2 regions of the Actinoallomurus sp. NBC_01490 genome follow, and region 1 is predicted to be linked to the other one. Evidence: riboswitches for the same ligand, from Rfam matches in the RefSeq annotation. Region 1 holds a riboswitch; the other holds the start of a gene.

Region 1 (7,445 bases):
GTCGTCGTCGGCCTGGACGCCAAGACCGTCGCCAAGATCATCGGCAAACGCCCCGGCGCCGTACGCACCGCCGCCCACCGCGGCCTGCGCCGCCTCGAGCACCTCATCAACGACCTGGAGCCCCCGCGATGAACGACGACTCCGGCCTCGATCCCGACACCGCCGAACGGATGCTCCGCGGAGAACCCACCGGCCCTCCCCGCCTCGCCCGGCTCCTTGCCGCCGCCTCGGCCCCTCCGGAGACCGGACGAGCCGAGGGCGAACAGGCGGCCCTCGCCGCGTACCGTGCGGCCCGGCTCGGCAGCCGGGCACGGCGAGGCCGGCGGATCCCCGCCCTGCTCAGCCTCAAGGCGGCCCTGATCGGACTCGCGCTCCTCCTCACCGGCGGCGTCGCCGTGGCCGCGACCGCGCATCACCTCACAGCCCCGCCGGGAGACCGGCGGCCCCACCACACCAGGACGGCGGACACGTCCACGACGCTCCTGACCCGCGACACACCACGACGATCCGTACGCCCGACCGCCGGGCGGCCGGCCCCGCGGCCCGCGCACCCCGCGCCTCCCCGTCCACGGCCGACGCCGCACCAGAAGAACAAGACGCACCCCGTCAACACCCCGAAAGGCAAGGCGAAGGGCAATCCTCACAAAGGCGCGCCGGGTGGCTGACCACGGCCTCCGCCGGCCTCAGAACGTCTCGTCGAGGCTCACCGTCCCCTCGACGGCGACCTGGTAGGCCGACACGCGGCGTTCGAAGAAGTTCGACAGCTCCTGCACGTCCTGCAGCTCCATGAACGCGAACGGGTTCTCCGTGCCGTACCGGATCGGCATGCCGAGGCGGGCGAGGCGCTGGTCGGCGACGTTCTCCAGGTAGGCGCGCATGTCGGTGGCGCTCATGCCGGGCAGGCCGTCGCCGCACAGGTCGCGGGCGAAGGCCAGCTCGGCGGCGACGGCCTCCTCCAGCATCGCCGTCACCTGCCCGGTCAGCTCCTCGTCGAACAGCTCCGGCTCTTCGGCGCGTACGGTGTCCACGACGCTGAAGGCGAACTCCATGTGCATGGACTCGTCGCGGAAGACCCAGTTCGTGCCCGAGGCCAGGCCGTTCAGCAGCCCGCGGGAACGCAGCCAGTACACATAGGCGAAGGCGCCGTAGAAGAACAGGCCCTCGATGCACGCGGCGAAGCAGATCAGGTTGAGCAGGAACGCCCGCCGGTCCGCCTTGGTGCGCAGCTCCCGCAGCTCTCCGATCGAGTCGATCCAGCGGAAGCAGAACTCCGCCTTGTCGCGGATCGAGGGGATGTTCTCCACGGCGGCGAACGCCCTGACCCGCTCGTCGTGGTCGGGCAGGTAGGTGTCGAGCAGGGTCAGGTAGAACTGGACGTGCACGGCCTCCTCGAACAGTTGCCGCGACAGGTACAGGCGTGCCTCGGGCGCGTTCAGGTGGGCGTACAGGTTCAGCACCAGGTTGTTCGCCACGATGGTGTCGCCGGTGGCGAAGAACGCGACCAGCCGGTTCACCAGGTGCAGTTCCTCCGGCGTCAGCCGGGCCAGGTCGGCGAGGTCGGAGTGCAGGTCCACCTCCTCCACCGTCCAGGTGTTGCGGATCGCCGCGCGGAACCGGTCGTAGAAGTCCGGATAGCGCATCGGCCGCAGCGTCAGATCCATACCGGGGTTCAGCAAACTCATTGGCACGCCTCGCAGGCCTCGGGGTTCTCCAGGGAGCAGGCGACCGCTTCGGCCACCGGGGTCACGGTCGTCTGGGCGATACGCGTCGCCGGGCGTGACCGCAGGTAGTAGGTGGTCTTCAGGCCCGAGCGCCACGCGTAGGCGTACATCGAGGACAGCTTGCCGATGGTCGGGCTCGCCATGAACAGGTTCAGCGACTGGGCCTGGTCCACGTACGGCGTCCGGGCGGCGGCCAGGTCGATCAGCGCCTTCTGCGGGAGTTCCCACGCGGTCCGGTACAGGGCGCGCAGGTCGCCGGGGAGCTCCTCGATCCCCTGCACCGAGCCGTCGGCGCGCTTGATCGCGTCGCGGACCCGCGGCGTCCACAGCCCCCGCTTCTTCAGGTCCGCCACCAGGTAGGTGTTGATCTGCAGGAACTCCCCCGACAGCGTCTCGCGCTTGAAGACGTTGGACACCTGCGGCTCGATGCACTCGAAGCAGCCCGCGATGGAGGCGATGGTCGCGGTCGGCGCGATCGCCACCAGCAGCGAGTTGCGCAGCCCGACCTGCCCGATCCGGGCGCGCAGCGCGTCCCACTCGGCGGCGTGCACCGGCGCGGCGTCCGGCCAGTGGTCCGGGTGCAGGACGCCGCGGGCGGCGCGGGTCCGGCCGTACTCGGGATGTGGGCCGTACGTGGCCGCCAGCGCCGCCGACTCCCCGTACGCCGCGAGCGCGATCTCCTCGGCGATGCGGGTGGACAGGGCCAGCGCCTCGGCCGAGTCGAAGGGCAGCCGGAGCCGGAAGAAGACGTCCGCCAGGCCCATCACGCCGAGCCCGACCGGCCGCCACCGCCGGTTCGCGTTCGCGGCCTCCGGCGTCGGGTAGAGGCCGCGGTCGATCGTACGGTCCAGGAACCGCACCGCCGTACGGGCCGTCGCCCGCAGCCCCGCCCAGTCGACCCCGTCGTCGGTCAGGTGCGCGGCGAGGTTGATCGAGCCGAGGTTGCACACCGCGGTCTGGGAGTCGTCGGTGACCTCCAGGATCTCGGTGCACAGGTTCGACAGGTGCACTACGTTGCCGGGCTCGGCGGTCTGGTTGCAGGCGCGGTTGGCCGCGTCCTTGAACGTCATCCAGCCGTTGCCGGTCTGCGCGAGAGTGCGCATCATCGCGCCGTACAGCCGCCGCGCCGGGATCTGGCGCACGAACCGGCCGTCGGCCTCGGCCGCCCGGTACGCCCGGTCGAACTCCTCGCCCCACAGGTCGACCAGCTCCGGCGCCTCTTTGGGGTCGAACAGCGACCAGACCTCATCGGCCTCGACCCGGCGCATGAACTCATCCGGCACCCAGTTGGCCAGGTTGAGGTTGTGCGTACGCCGCGCGTCCTCGCCGGTGTTGTCGCGCAGTTCGAGGAACTCCTCGACGTCGGCGTGCCAGGGTTCGAGGTAGACGCACGCGGCGCCCTTGCGCCGCCCGCCCTGGTTGACGGCGGCGACCGACGCGTCCAGGGTCCGCAGCCACGGCACGATCCCGTTCGAGTGGCCGTTCGTGCCCCGGATCAGCGATCCCCGGCTGCGGACCCGGCTCCAGGAGATCCCGATCCCGCCCGCGTACTTGCTGAGCCGCGCGACCTGCCCGTACCGCTCGTAGATCGCCTCCAGCTCGTCGCGCGGTGAGTCGAGCAGGAAGCAGGAGGACAGCTGCGGGCGGGCGGCGCCGGAGTTGAACAGCGTCGGCGAGCTCGGCAGGTACGCCAGCCGCGACATCAGCCCGTACAGCTCGGCGGCCTCCCCCACGTTCCCGGCCAGTCCGCACGCCACGCGCAGGAAGAAGTGCTGGGGCCGCTCCAGCACCCGCCGCGTCGTCGGATGCCGCAGCAGGTACCGGTCATAGACCGTCCGCAGCCCGAAGTAGGTGAACCGGTCGTCCGCGCCGTGGTCCACCAGGGCGTCCAGCGCCGCCGCCTCGCGCGCGACGAACCCGGCGGTCTCCTCGTTCAGCAGGCCCTGCTCATAGGCCGCCGCGACGGACTCGGTGAACGTCACCGGCCCGGTCTCCTCGGCGATCGACCGGGCCAGCAGGCGCGCCGCCACCGTCGAGTAGGCGGGGTCGGTGATCACCAGCGCGGCGGCCCGTCGTACGGCCTCGGCCAGGTCGCCGGCGTCGCCGACGCGGAGCGGGTCGGCGTCCGGCAGACCGGCGCAGGCACGCTCGATCTCCGCGGCGAGCGTGCGCTCCGGATCGGCGTCCGACGTGGGCGGCGCGATGAGCTGTTGTGTCACGTGCTCTCTTCCTCGCGAGCTTCTTTCACTGGGTTCCCTCTCACACCGTTTTGCCGCAGGAGGCACAGGCGCACCAGGAACACGAGAACCATACATGTAGTGGCATCAGCACGACAGCACCCCTAGATGTTGGGGGTGTCGTCGACTGTGTCCCTGTACGCGGGCGTGCCGAAGACTCCCGGCGGCCGACCTGCCGGGAGTCGTCTCGCGTGGAGCCTTATGCCGTGGCCGGTGCCTCCGCGGACCGTGGTTCGCCGGCGGTACGGGCGAGCAGGCGCTCGGCCATCGGCGCGAAGCACAGGCCGATCGCGGCCCACATGATCGCCTGGGCGGCCACCGAGTACAGGCGGAAGGAGAACAGCACGTCCGCCGGGAAGCCCGGGTAGACGATCCCTCCCTGCGGGTTCCTGAGCGGCGGCGGCGTCTCCGTCGCGTGCCGGCCGTACTCGTGGACGTTCGCCGACAGGTGTCCGAACGAGGGGAGCGCGAACATCACGATGCCGAGCGCGACGACGCAGGCCAGCCCGGCCAGCAGCGTCGCGTTCCAGTTTCCGAACCGGGGCCTCAGCTTCTGCCCCAGCCAGACCGCCAGGACCAGGAACGCGATGGAGAACCCGACCATCAGCAGGTACAGGCCGCCCCGCGCGCGGATGGTCTCCTCGTGACCGATCGCGGGCGGGTCGGCCGGGTACTTGACGAAGGGGATCAGGTAGAAGCCCAGGAAGCCGCCGAGGGCGACCAGCAGCGCCAGCGTCCGTGGCCGCAGGTTCCCGGTGCGGCCGCAGGCCAGCAGGTAGGCCACCGCGTACAGGCCGCCCATCGCGGCGCCGAACACGATGACGCCGGCGCCGATCCCCACGTTGGCCTGGACCGTACGGCTGAAGAGGTCCGGCTCCGCGGCCTCGGGGGTGATGCCCGCCGCCTTGTCGAGCAGGGCCTGGGCGGCGTCACGCCCGCTCTCGTAGTCGATGGCCGCCCGGATCTGCGGCTCGGCGAAGATCCGGGCGAAGACGAACGCCAGGATCCCTCCGATCGCGCCCACGAGCAGCCCACGCACGATGAATCGCCGTTCCACGGCGTACTCCTTCGGGTGCGGTGTCGCGGGATCAGTGGCAGGGGAACCCGAGGAAGTGGCGCGCGTCGTGCACGAACTCGTGGATGTACATGTTGTCGCCGAACACCGAGGTGGCGCCCTGGTCGACGCCGATGAAGTAGTACGCGGCCAGGCAGAGCAGCACGGTGCCGAACAGCCACAGAGCGGCCCGGGCGCCCGGCACGACGACGGGTGTCGTACGGGTGGTGGGCAGCGTCGAGGTGGTCATCGCAAGAGCCTCCTAAAGGGATCCGGCGTCCCTGTCACGGGTGGAGCGCTTCTGACGGCGGAGGGTCTGACTTTCCGGCCCGTGGGCCGGATCACAGTGGCGCGACCGTGCCGGATTTGCACCGGCTTCCTCTTACCATCACGTTCGTCCGGATCGTACGACCGGCGTTCCGGACCGTCAACAGCGCGGGAGGTCGCACTCCATGACCGAGCGAAGCGAGGGAATCAAAAGACGCGCCCCTGCGGTGACCCCTCCGACGAAGGAGGGCTCATGACCGTTCGTATCGTGCTGGTCAGCCACGCGGCCACCGCCACGACCCGGCAGGCCCGCTTTCCCGGTGACGACGAACCGCTCGACCCGCGCGACGCCGAGACGGCGACCGCCGGACAGGGAGTGCTGCGCCGCGTCACGACGACCTACCGGGGTCCGGAGGAACGCTGCCGGCAGACCGCCGACGCGCTCGGACTCGACGCGGTCGCCGACCCCGCGCTGGCCGACCTGGACGCCGGTGCCTGGCGGGGTACGACCCTCGCCGAACTGGAGGCGAGCCACCCCGCGGACCTGTACGCCTGGCTGACCGACCCCGGCGCGGCCCCGCACGGCGGCGAGTCCGTGTCCGCGCTGGTCGCCCGCGTGGCGCGCTGGCTGAACGAACTCCCCACCGGCCCCGCCCGGATCGCGGCCGTCACGCACCCCGCGGTCGTCCGCGCCGCCGTCCTGCACACCCTGGGCGCCCCGCCGGAATGCTTCTGGCGTCTGGACGCCGGCCCCCTGACCCAGACCTGGCTGAGCCGCGACGGCGGACGCTGGCGGCTACGCGAGACCGGTCACCCGCTGATCCCCCGCGGCCGCGCCTCCTAGGGCGCGTCTCAGGTCTCGTCGTCGCCCCAGACGCCGGTGACCAGGCGGATGTAGTGGCCGGCGGGCGGCAGGCCGGGGTCCGGTGCGGCGCCGAGCATGGCCAGGGACAGGTGGGCGTGCGTCTCGGCGACTTCGGCGAGGGCGTGCCGGCCGCCCGCGGTGTACCAGTTGGCGACGCCGCTGCACATCTGCAGCAGGGCGAGCCGCGCCACCGAGGGGTCCGGGACCTGGAACGTGCCGGACGCCTGGCCCTTCTCGATGACCGATTCCCACAGGTCCTCGTACTCGTCGCGGAGCGCGACGATCGGACGGCGGCGCTCCGGCGAGAGCGCGCGCAACTCGGTGTCGACCACGAGCGTTTCGGACCGCCGCAGGGCATGAGCCACGACATGGGTCTGCACCAGGCCGTTCATCGCGGCCACCGGTGAGGGTGACTCCGTCAGGACCTGGCCGGCCGCGGTGAGCAGCCGGTCCAGGCTCGTCTGCATGATGTCGACGAGCAGGTCTTCCTTGGTCCCCATGTAGTGGTAGAGCGTCGCCGAGGACAGGCCGGCCGCGTCGGCCAGCTCACGGATGCCCGTCCCGTGGAAGCCCTTGGCGGCGAACAGCGCGACCGCGGCGGCGCGGACCCGGCCGTCCGGCTGGGGCGGCCGGCTCACTGGACGTTCCACCGGTAGCGGGTCCAGCCGCCGACGGGCTCGGCGCCGATGCTCCGGTAGAAGCTCTCCGCCGCGTCGTTGCCGTGCGCGACGTCCCATTCGAGGCGGCCGCGGGTCAGCGACCGCAGGGCGGACAGCAGCTCGCGGCCCAGGCCGTACCGCCGGTACTCGGGCTTGATGTACAGGTCGTCCAGCCAGATGCCGGGCCGGGTGTCCCAGGAGGAGAACGTCGGGTACCACAGCGCGAACCCGGCGACGGCGTCCGGCTCGTCCGGTGGCGAGGCGATGTGGGCCCAGGCGACCGGATGCTCCCCGAACAGCGCCTCGTAGGTCTCCTGCCGGTCCAGCCGCACCCGGTCGGCGACGCCTTCGTGCGCGGCGTGGGCCAGCAGCAGGGCGCAGATCTCCTCGAAGTCGGCGGGTTCCGCGGGTCGTACGGGCATCAGACCTCCTCGAGCCGTCCGCCGACGAGGGTGGCCAGCACGCGGATGCCGGCGATGTCCTCGGTGGCGGTGGACGTGGGATCCGCGGACAGTACGGCGAGGTCCGCGAGCTTGCCGGGGGTGATGCTGCCCTTGCGGCGCTCCTCGAACGCGGCGTGGGCCGAACCGAGGGTGTAGGCGTGCAGCGCCTCCAGGGGGGTGACTCCCTCCTCGGGGACGA
Region 2 (7,445 bases), 3.5 Mb from region 1:
GGGCCATGAACGCCGGGGTGCCGGTGATGTCTCCGGGCTCGTCGGTGCGCTCGCCGACCCGCTGGGCGACGCCGAAGTCGGTGATGACGATCCGCCGGTCGCTGATCAGGATGTTGGCGGGTTTGAGGTCACGGTGGACGACGCCGGCGGCGTGCGCCTCCCGCAGCGCTTCCAGCGCCGCCCTCCCGATCTCGGCGACGCGCCGGTACGGCAGGCGTACCTCTTCTTTGAGGATGTCGGCGAGTGAACGGCCGGGGAGGAGTTCCATGACGATGATCGGGACGCCGTCGTCGTCGATGACGTCGTAAATCGTGATGATCCCGGGATGGTTGAGCCGGGCGGTGGCACGCGCCTCCCGCAGGGCGAGCGTGCTGAGTTCGGCACGTTCGTCATCGTCGAGGCCGGGCGGCAGAGTGACCTCTTTGATGGCGACCTCGCGGTCGAGCATCTCGTCATGACCGCGCCAGACCGTGCCCATACCGCCCTGCCCGATCACCTCGACCAGGCGGTAGCGCCCGTTGATCAGCTGACGCCCTTCATCCATGACCCCACCCATGATCGGGTTCGACGGGAGAGGGACATCGTCGGTTCCCGGGGGACCGCACTGGCGAGTGGGGGAGAGCGCGGCCTCGATGACCTCCAGGCCCGCGATGGCGTCCTCCAGCGTCACCGGAGGGGGGTGCGCAAGTAACGACCACGTCAGGCGGGGTTCGGCTCGAACTCATCCAGCAGCTTCAGCAGCTGGTCCACGCGTTCCACGATGACCGTGCGCAGTCGCTCGGCGAGCCTGTTCCAGTCTTCGGAGGCCGGCGGCCGACCGGGTGGGAGGGCCGCGAGCGCCACGCGGATCTCTTCCAGGGTGAGCCCGACCCGCTGCGCCGCGCGGATCATCGCGACGCGGCACAGCACGTCGGCGAAGAAGCGGCGCTGGTTGTCACTCGTCCGCTCGCAGGGCAGCAGGCCCTGGTCGGCGTACCAGCGCACCGCCGACCTGGCGATGCCCATGCGCTCGGCGACCTGGCCGACCGTGAGGCCGGAGACGTGCCACTCCGCGGCCCCGCGGTCGCGCGGGCTTGCGTTCAAGTTCACTTGACCCCCTAGCGTCTCGGCCATCTCACCACGAGACGTACAGGAGGAACATCATGGCCGAAACGCTGCAGGTCGGCGTCCTCGTCGGCAGCACCCGCCCGGCCCGGCGGGCCCGGGCGGTCGCCGAGTGGATCTGCGCCGGCCCCGAACCCGGCGAGCTCGCCCTCGATCTCACCGTCGTCGACCTCGAAGAGGTCGGCCTGCCGATGCTCGCCGAACCCGAACCGCCCGCGTTCGGCCGGTACGCCCTGGAGCACACGAAGGCCTGGGCGGAGCTGGTCGCCGGCTTCGACGCCTACGTGCTCGTGTCACCGGAGTACAACCATTCCACCACCGCCGTGCTGAAGAACGCGCTGGACCACCTGTACGCCGAGTGGCAGGACAAGGCCGTGGCCTTCGCCGGCTACGGCACCGGCGGCGGGGTCAGGGCCGTCGAGCACCTGCGCGGCGTCACCGCCGAGCTCGGTATGGCGGGCGTCGGCCCGCAGGTGGCACTCGACCTCTTCGAGGACTTCGACGACCAGGGCCGGTGCGCACCACGGGCGCGACAGGACGAGGCGCGCCGCCGGATGCTCACCGGCCTGGCGCGGTGGGGCCGGTCGCTGAGGGGCCTGCGCGCCGCCCCGCCGCCGGACGGCGAGCGGCCGCACCTGCACTCGCCCGCGGAGGACGCCGAGGCCTCTGCGGCGGTGGAGCGGCTCATCGAGACGCTCCAGGCCGGCGGCGACACCGTCGACGCGGACGAGTACGACCGGATGTTCGCCGGAGACATCCTCTGGGGCAGCCCCTACGGGCGCACGCTGGCGGGCTACACGCCGCTCAACGAGATCCACCACAAGCTCATGGCGAAGAGAGTCGCTCCGCCTTCGCGGTTCGAGCCGGTCCAGGTCCTCGCGCCGGCGCCGGGCGTGGCCGTCGCACACATCCGCCGGCGGGCCCTGACCGAGCCGGGCTTCTCCGAGATGGCGATGTACGTCCTGATCAAACGGCAGGGCACCTGGTGGCTGGCCGCCGCCCAGAACACCCCGATCGCCGACCCGCCCCCGGCGCCGTGACGCCGGAACACGCTCCGCCCGTCATCGGTCGAGACTACGCGCGGGAGCGAACATTCCCGGTCGCGCGGACACCCGCGGACGACTCATCTAGAGCACGCGGCCCAGCGCCGTCTCGATGACCTCCAGGCCGGCGACGGCGTCGTCCAGCGTCACCGGAGGGGGTGCCTCGCCGCGGATCGCGGCGGCGACCGCCGGATAGAAGTCCTGGTAGCGGCCGTGCTCGGTGGGGTGCGGCTGTGTCCGGCCCGGGGTGCCGAGCAGCCCGTACGCCTCCGGCGGTGTCACGCCGAACCCGGGGTCGTCCGGTGTCCGGCCGTCGCGGAGCTGGGCCTCCTGGCCGTCCAGCCCGTACGAGGTGTACGCCGCCCTGTCGCCGAGCACGCGGAAGCGCGGGCCCAGGTCGGCGCTGATGGCGCTCATCCACAGGTGCGACCGGACGCCGTTCGCGTGGGTCAGGGCCACGAACGCGTCGTCGGCGGCCTCCGCGTCCGGGCGGCGGACGTCGATCTCCGCGTGGACCGAAGACGGCGGGCCGAACAGGGTGATCGCCTGGTCGATGAGGTGCGACCCCAGGTCGTACAGGACGCCGCCGGCGGCGGCCGGGTCGGCGGTCTCCTTCCAGCCCGGCTTGATCTGCGGGCGCCAGCGGGTGAACCGCGACTCGAACCGCAGCACCCGGCCCAGCGCGCCCGACGAGCACAGCCGGGCGACCGTGCGGAAGTCGCCGTCCCAGCGCCGGTTGTGGAAGGGGACCACGAGCGGGCCACCGGCGAGCGACCGCGCCTCGGCCGCGGTCGGGGCGACCGGCTTGTCGACCACGACCGGCAGGCCGGCGTCGAGCGCCGCGCGGGCGAGGGAGACGTGCGAGCGGTTCGGCGTGGTGACCACCACCAGGTCGTATCCACCCGCCCACACCGGGTCCGTACGATCCAGGATCTCCGTGTCCGGGTACCGGCTGCGGACGCTCGCCCGCCGGTCGGGGTCGGCCGTCACGACGGCGGCCAGTTCGAGTTCCGGCGCGGCGGAGATGAGCGGAGCGTGGAAGACGGCACCTCCGGTGCCATAACCGATCAACGCGACCCGAAGGGTGTCCACAGATGGCCTCCTCAGAATCTATTTGATCACGCTCCGGGTCTGTCCCGGCACGGCCGCCCGGCCTAGTGTCGCTGGGGGGCCCACGATGGGGAGGAGCGCGCATGCCCGGACCATCCCCGGATGCGAATCTGGCGGAGGTGCTCAGGCAGTGGACGCACGCGTTCGGCTGGTCTGAACGGGCCGCGTTCCTGTGCGGTGACGACGTCTACACCCACGGCGAGGTGCACCGGGGCGCGGCCCGCGTCGCGTCACTGCTGCGCGCGTACGGCGTCGCGCCGGGCGACCGCGTGGCGATCGCGCTGCCCGGCTCGATGGAGCTCGTCTGGTCCTTCCTCGGCGCCGTACGCATCGGCGCGGTCGCGGTACTGGCCGATCCGGACGCCTCGGCGCTGCCCCCGGCGGCCTTCGCGGTCTGCACGCCCGGACGCCATCCTCATACGATCACGCCGGTCGAGCTGATCGGCGCGCTGCCCGCCGCGGCCTCCGCCGACCCGCACCCGGTGCTGCCCGACGCACCGGCGTACGGCCAGCACGCCGCGACGTACGCCCACCGCGACCCCGAAGAGTCCTACCTGGCGATGGAGCCGTTCGGGCTGCGCGAGAACGACGTGCTGTTCTCGGTGTCGAAGACCTACGACCCGGTCGGCCTGCGCAACACGATCTTCCTTCCGCTGTTCACCGGCTCGTGCGCGATCCTCGACTCGCGGCAGCGCTCGATCCCCCTGGTCGCCGAGGGGGTGCGGCGGCACCGGGCCAGCGTGTTGCTGTCGACGTCGGCGTTCCTGGGTCGCCTCGCGGCGGAGCGGCCGCAGGGCGACTTCGCACCGCTGCGGCTCGCGGTCTCCCAGGGGACGACGCCACCACCGAGCCGCGTCGAGCAGTGGCTCGGCTGCCCGGTGGTGACGCCGTAGGGTCAGCTCCCCGCCCCCGCGTAGGTGCCGAAGCTCCAGAAGACGCCCTCGGGGTCGCGCACGGTGAAACCGCGCCCGTACGGCTCGTCGAGCGGCTCCCGTACGACGGTGGCACCGGCCGCGCACGCCCGCTTGAACAGGCCGTCCACGTCATCGGTCACGACGTAGACCGATCCGGTGCCGGCCGGCAGACCGGCGATGGAGCTGTCCTCGCGGGAGGAGCTGCCGAGCATGACGCCGCCGCCGAGCGGCCAGCGGAGTTCGGCGTGGTCGACGCGGTCACCGTTCTCATAGACGGCGACGCGTTCGAAGCCGAAGGCGTCGACCAGGAACCGGATGGCGGCGTGGGCGTCGGAGTAGCGGAACGACGGCCAGATCATGGTTTCGCTCATGGCCCTATCGTCCGACGGCGTCCTCGCCCCCGTCTTGGATGAATGGGAGATCCTCGCCGGTCAGCCACGCCGAGGGCGGGCAGCCGCAGAGCTCGTTCCACTCGCGCGCCAGGTGCGCCTGGTCATAGAAGCCGCACACGGCCGCGACCTCGGCGAGCGCCGGCCGGTCCGGCCGCGACAGCAGCCGCTTGGACCGCTGGAACCGTACGACGCGTGCCGCCTCCTTCGGCGTCAGGCCGTACTCGGCGGTGAACCGCGCGGCCAGGTGCCGCCGGCTCCAGCCGACCTCGGCGGCGATGTCCGCGACGCGCACGAGGCCGGCGTTCCGCGTGATCAGCTCCCAGGCGTGGCGCACCTCGTCCGACGGCGCGCCCGGCCGGCCGGCGTCGCGGGACAGCACCTCGTCGAGGACGGCGAACCGCGCGGGCCACGAGGCCGACTCGGCCAGGCGTTCGATCAGCTCACCCGCCCGCGTGCGCAGGAGCCCGTCGAGTGGGACGACCGTCGACGACAGCTCGCCGGCCGGCATCCCCAGCAGCGTCCTGACTCCCCGCGGAGTGAGGTCGAGCTGGACGCCGTACTGGTCGCCGTCGTGTTCGATCAGCACCGGGCGCGTGTGCATCCCCCCGGCGAGCGCCGCGAATCCCGTCGCGTCCGAATCACGGCCGGGCTGGGTCGTACGGGTCGGCTTGCCCAGGCTGAGCACCACGGTGACGTACTGGGAGGGCAACCCCCGGTGCGTGCCCGCCGGCAGACCCTCGTAGCGGTAGCCGGAGTAGCGGGCGACCAGCGGCGCCACGCGCGCCGGCGGTGTCACGTCGGCACGCTCCGCGATGAGAGCCGAGCTGCTCATGTCCACCACGGTAACCGCGACGAACGGCACGTAGCGCCCCTGCCGTGGCGAATCTCCCTCTCGTAGACTGGCCGCGCGACGGCGAGGCAAGGAACCCGGTGCGATTCCGGGGCTGTCCCGCAACTGTGATCGGGTAGCGCACCCGCACGTACGGCCACGGCGACGAGCCGGAAGGCCGCGGGTGTGCGGTGACCCGAGAGTCAGGAGACTTCCCGCCGTCGGCGATCGGCACCCGAGCCGGGGCGAGGACCCCCGAGGGAAGGACCCACACGTGCGTGTCTTGCTGCTGTCCACCGCCGACACCGAGTTGCTGTCGGCCCGCTCCGCCGGGTACCTCACGGGCAACCCCACCCGGCTCGCCCTCGCCGACCTCGACGCCCTCTGCGCGGACGCCGACGCCGTCGTCGTCCGGCTCCTGGGCGGCCTGAAGACCTGGCGCGAGGGCGTGGAGGACCTGCGGCGGCGCGGCCTGCCGCTGGTCGCGCTGGGCGGCGAGGCCACGCCCGACGCCGAGCTGATGGCGCTGTCCACCGTTCCCGCCGGCGTCGCGGCCGAGGCCCTCGACTACCTGCGCGAAGGCGGCGTCGGCAACCTGCGCGAACTACGCCGCTTCCTCGCCGGGATGCTGTCGCCGGGCGACGAGGAGCCCTGGGCGCCGCCGCAGCGGATGCCCGAGTACGGCGTGCACGGCGAGCACGAGACGCGGGCGGACCGGCCCACGGTGGGGATCGTCTTCTACCGGGCGCACGAGCTGTCCGGCAACACGGCGTTCGTCGACACGCTCTGCGAGCGGATCGAGGCGGCGGGCGGCAACGCCCTGCCGGTGTTCTGCGGCTCGCTGCGCTCGGTCGACGAGGGCCTGCTGGAGCTGCTCGGCCGTGCCGACGCCGTCGTGGTCACCGTGCTCGCGGCCGGTGCGTCCGCCGGAGCGGCGAGCCGACGAGCGAGCGGAGCGGTCGGTGAGGGACGAGCCGCCCGCGCAGCGAGTGAGGAGGGGAGCGCGACCATCGACACTGACGGCTGGGACGCCGGTGCGCTGGCTGCTCTGGACGTCCCGGTCATCCAGGGCATGTGCCTGACGACCTCGCGGGAGGTGTGGGAGGCCTCCGACGCGGCGCTGTCGCCGATGGACGCGGCCATGCAGGTGGCCATCCCCGAGTTCGACGGGCGGCTGATCTCGGTGCCGTTCTCCTTCAAGGAGGAGGGGCCCGACGGCATCCCGGTGTACGTCGCCGACCCCGAGCGCGCCGCCCGCGTCGCCGGCATCGCCGTGCGCCACGCGCGGCTGCGTCACACGCCACCCGCCGAACGGAAACTCGCGATCGTGCTCTCGTCGTACCCGACCAAGCACGCGCGTGTCGGCAACGCGGTCGGCCTGGACACCCCGGTCTCGGCGGTACGCCTGCTGACCGCGCTCAAGGAGGCCGGCTACCAGGTCGGCGACCACCCCGCCGACGGCGACGAGCTGATCCACTCGCTCATCGCGGCGGGCGGCCACGACGTGGAGTGGCTGACCGAGGAACAGCTCCGCGCCGCGTCGGCGCGGGTGCCGCTGGAGGACTACGAACGCTGGTTCGCCTCGCTCCCGGACTCGCTGCGCGAGGCCGTACGGGAGCACTGGGGCGAGCCGCCGGGCGAGCTGTACACGGACGGCCCGGGAGGTCGGTCGGGGTCGGTTGGTCGGGGGAAGGTCGAGATCGTGCTCGCGTCACTGCGGTTCGGGAACGTGCTGCTGATGATCCAGCCGCCGCGCGGCTTCGGGGAGAACCCGGTGGCGATCTACCACGACCCCGACCTGCCGCCGTCGCACCACTACCTGGCCGCCTACCGCTGGCTGGACGCGACGTTCGGCGCCGACGCCGTCGTCCACCTCGGTAAGCACGGCACGCTCGAATGGCTGCCCGGCAAGGGCCTGGGCCTGTCCGCGGAGTGCGCGCCCGACGCCGTACTGGGCGACCTGCCGCTGGTCTACCCGTTCATCGTCAACGACCCGGGCGAGGGGACCCAGGCCAAGCGCCGTGGCCACGCCGTCGTCGTCGACCACATGGTG

Evidence for each region. A riboswitch is a leader RNA that binds a small molecule or an ion and turns the genes downstream of it on or off. The one in region 1 is predicted to bind cobalamin.
Region 2: another riboswitch for cobalamin. It lies ahead of cobN (cobaltochelatase subunit CobN); the one in region 1 lies ahead of OG417_RS51950 (CbtB domain-containing protein).

Annotation. Positions count from the first base shown of each region.
Region 1 covers NZ_CP109433.1:11,235,311-11,242,755, forward strand. Annotated here, with positions in the region: gene OG417_RS51925 (RNA polymerase sigma factor) at 1-132, shown strand, start outside; gene OG417_RS51930 (hypothetical protein) at 129-665, shown strand; gene OG417_RS51935 (ribonucleotide-diphosphate reductase subunit beta) at 684-1,682, opposite strand; gene OG417_RS51940 (ribonucleoside-diphosphate reductase subunit alpha) at 1,679-3,940, opposite strand; gene OG417_RS51945 (CbtA family protein) at 4,158-5,015, opposite strand; gene OG417_RS51950 (CbtB domain-containing protein) at 5,047-5,262, opposite strand; cobalamin riboswitch at 5,302-5,456, opposite strand; gene OG417_RS51955 (histidine phosphatase family protein) at 5,533-6,123, shown strand; gene OG417_RS51960 (TetR/AcrR family transcriptional regulator) at 6,132-6,782, opposite strand; gene OG417_RS51965 (GNAT family N-acetyltransferase) at 6,779-7,225, opposite strand; gene OG417_RS51970 (amidohydrolase) at 7,225-7,445, opposite strand, start outside.
Region 2 covers NZ_CP109433.1:2,907,564-2,915,008, forward strand. Annotated here, with positions in the region: gene OG417_RS14030 (WD40 repeat domain-containing serine/threonine protein kinase) at 1-544, opposite strand, end outside; gene OG417_RS14035 (MerR family transcriptional regulator) at 700-1,089, opposite strand; gene OG417_RS14040 (NAD(P)H-dependent oxidoreductase) at 1,143-2,144, shown strand; gene OG417_RS14045 (Gfo/Idh/MocA family oxidoreductase) at 2,232-3,239, opposite strand; gene OG417_RS14050 (AMP-binding protein) at 3,341-4,150, shown strand; gene OG417_RS14055 (VOC family protein) at 4,153-4,542, opposite strand; gene OG417_RS14060 (helix-turn-helix domain-containing protein) at 4,547-5,395, opposite strand; cobalamin riboswitch at 5,484-5,606, shown strand; gene cobN (cobaltochelatase subunit CobN) at 5,667-7,445, shown strand, end outside.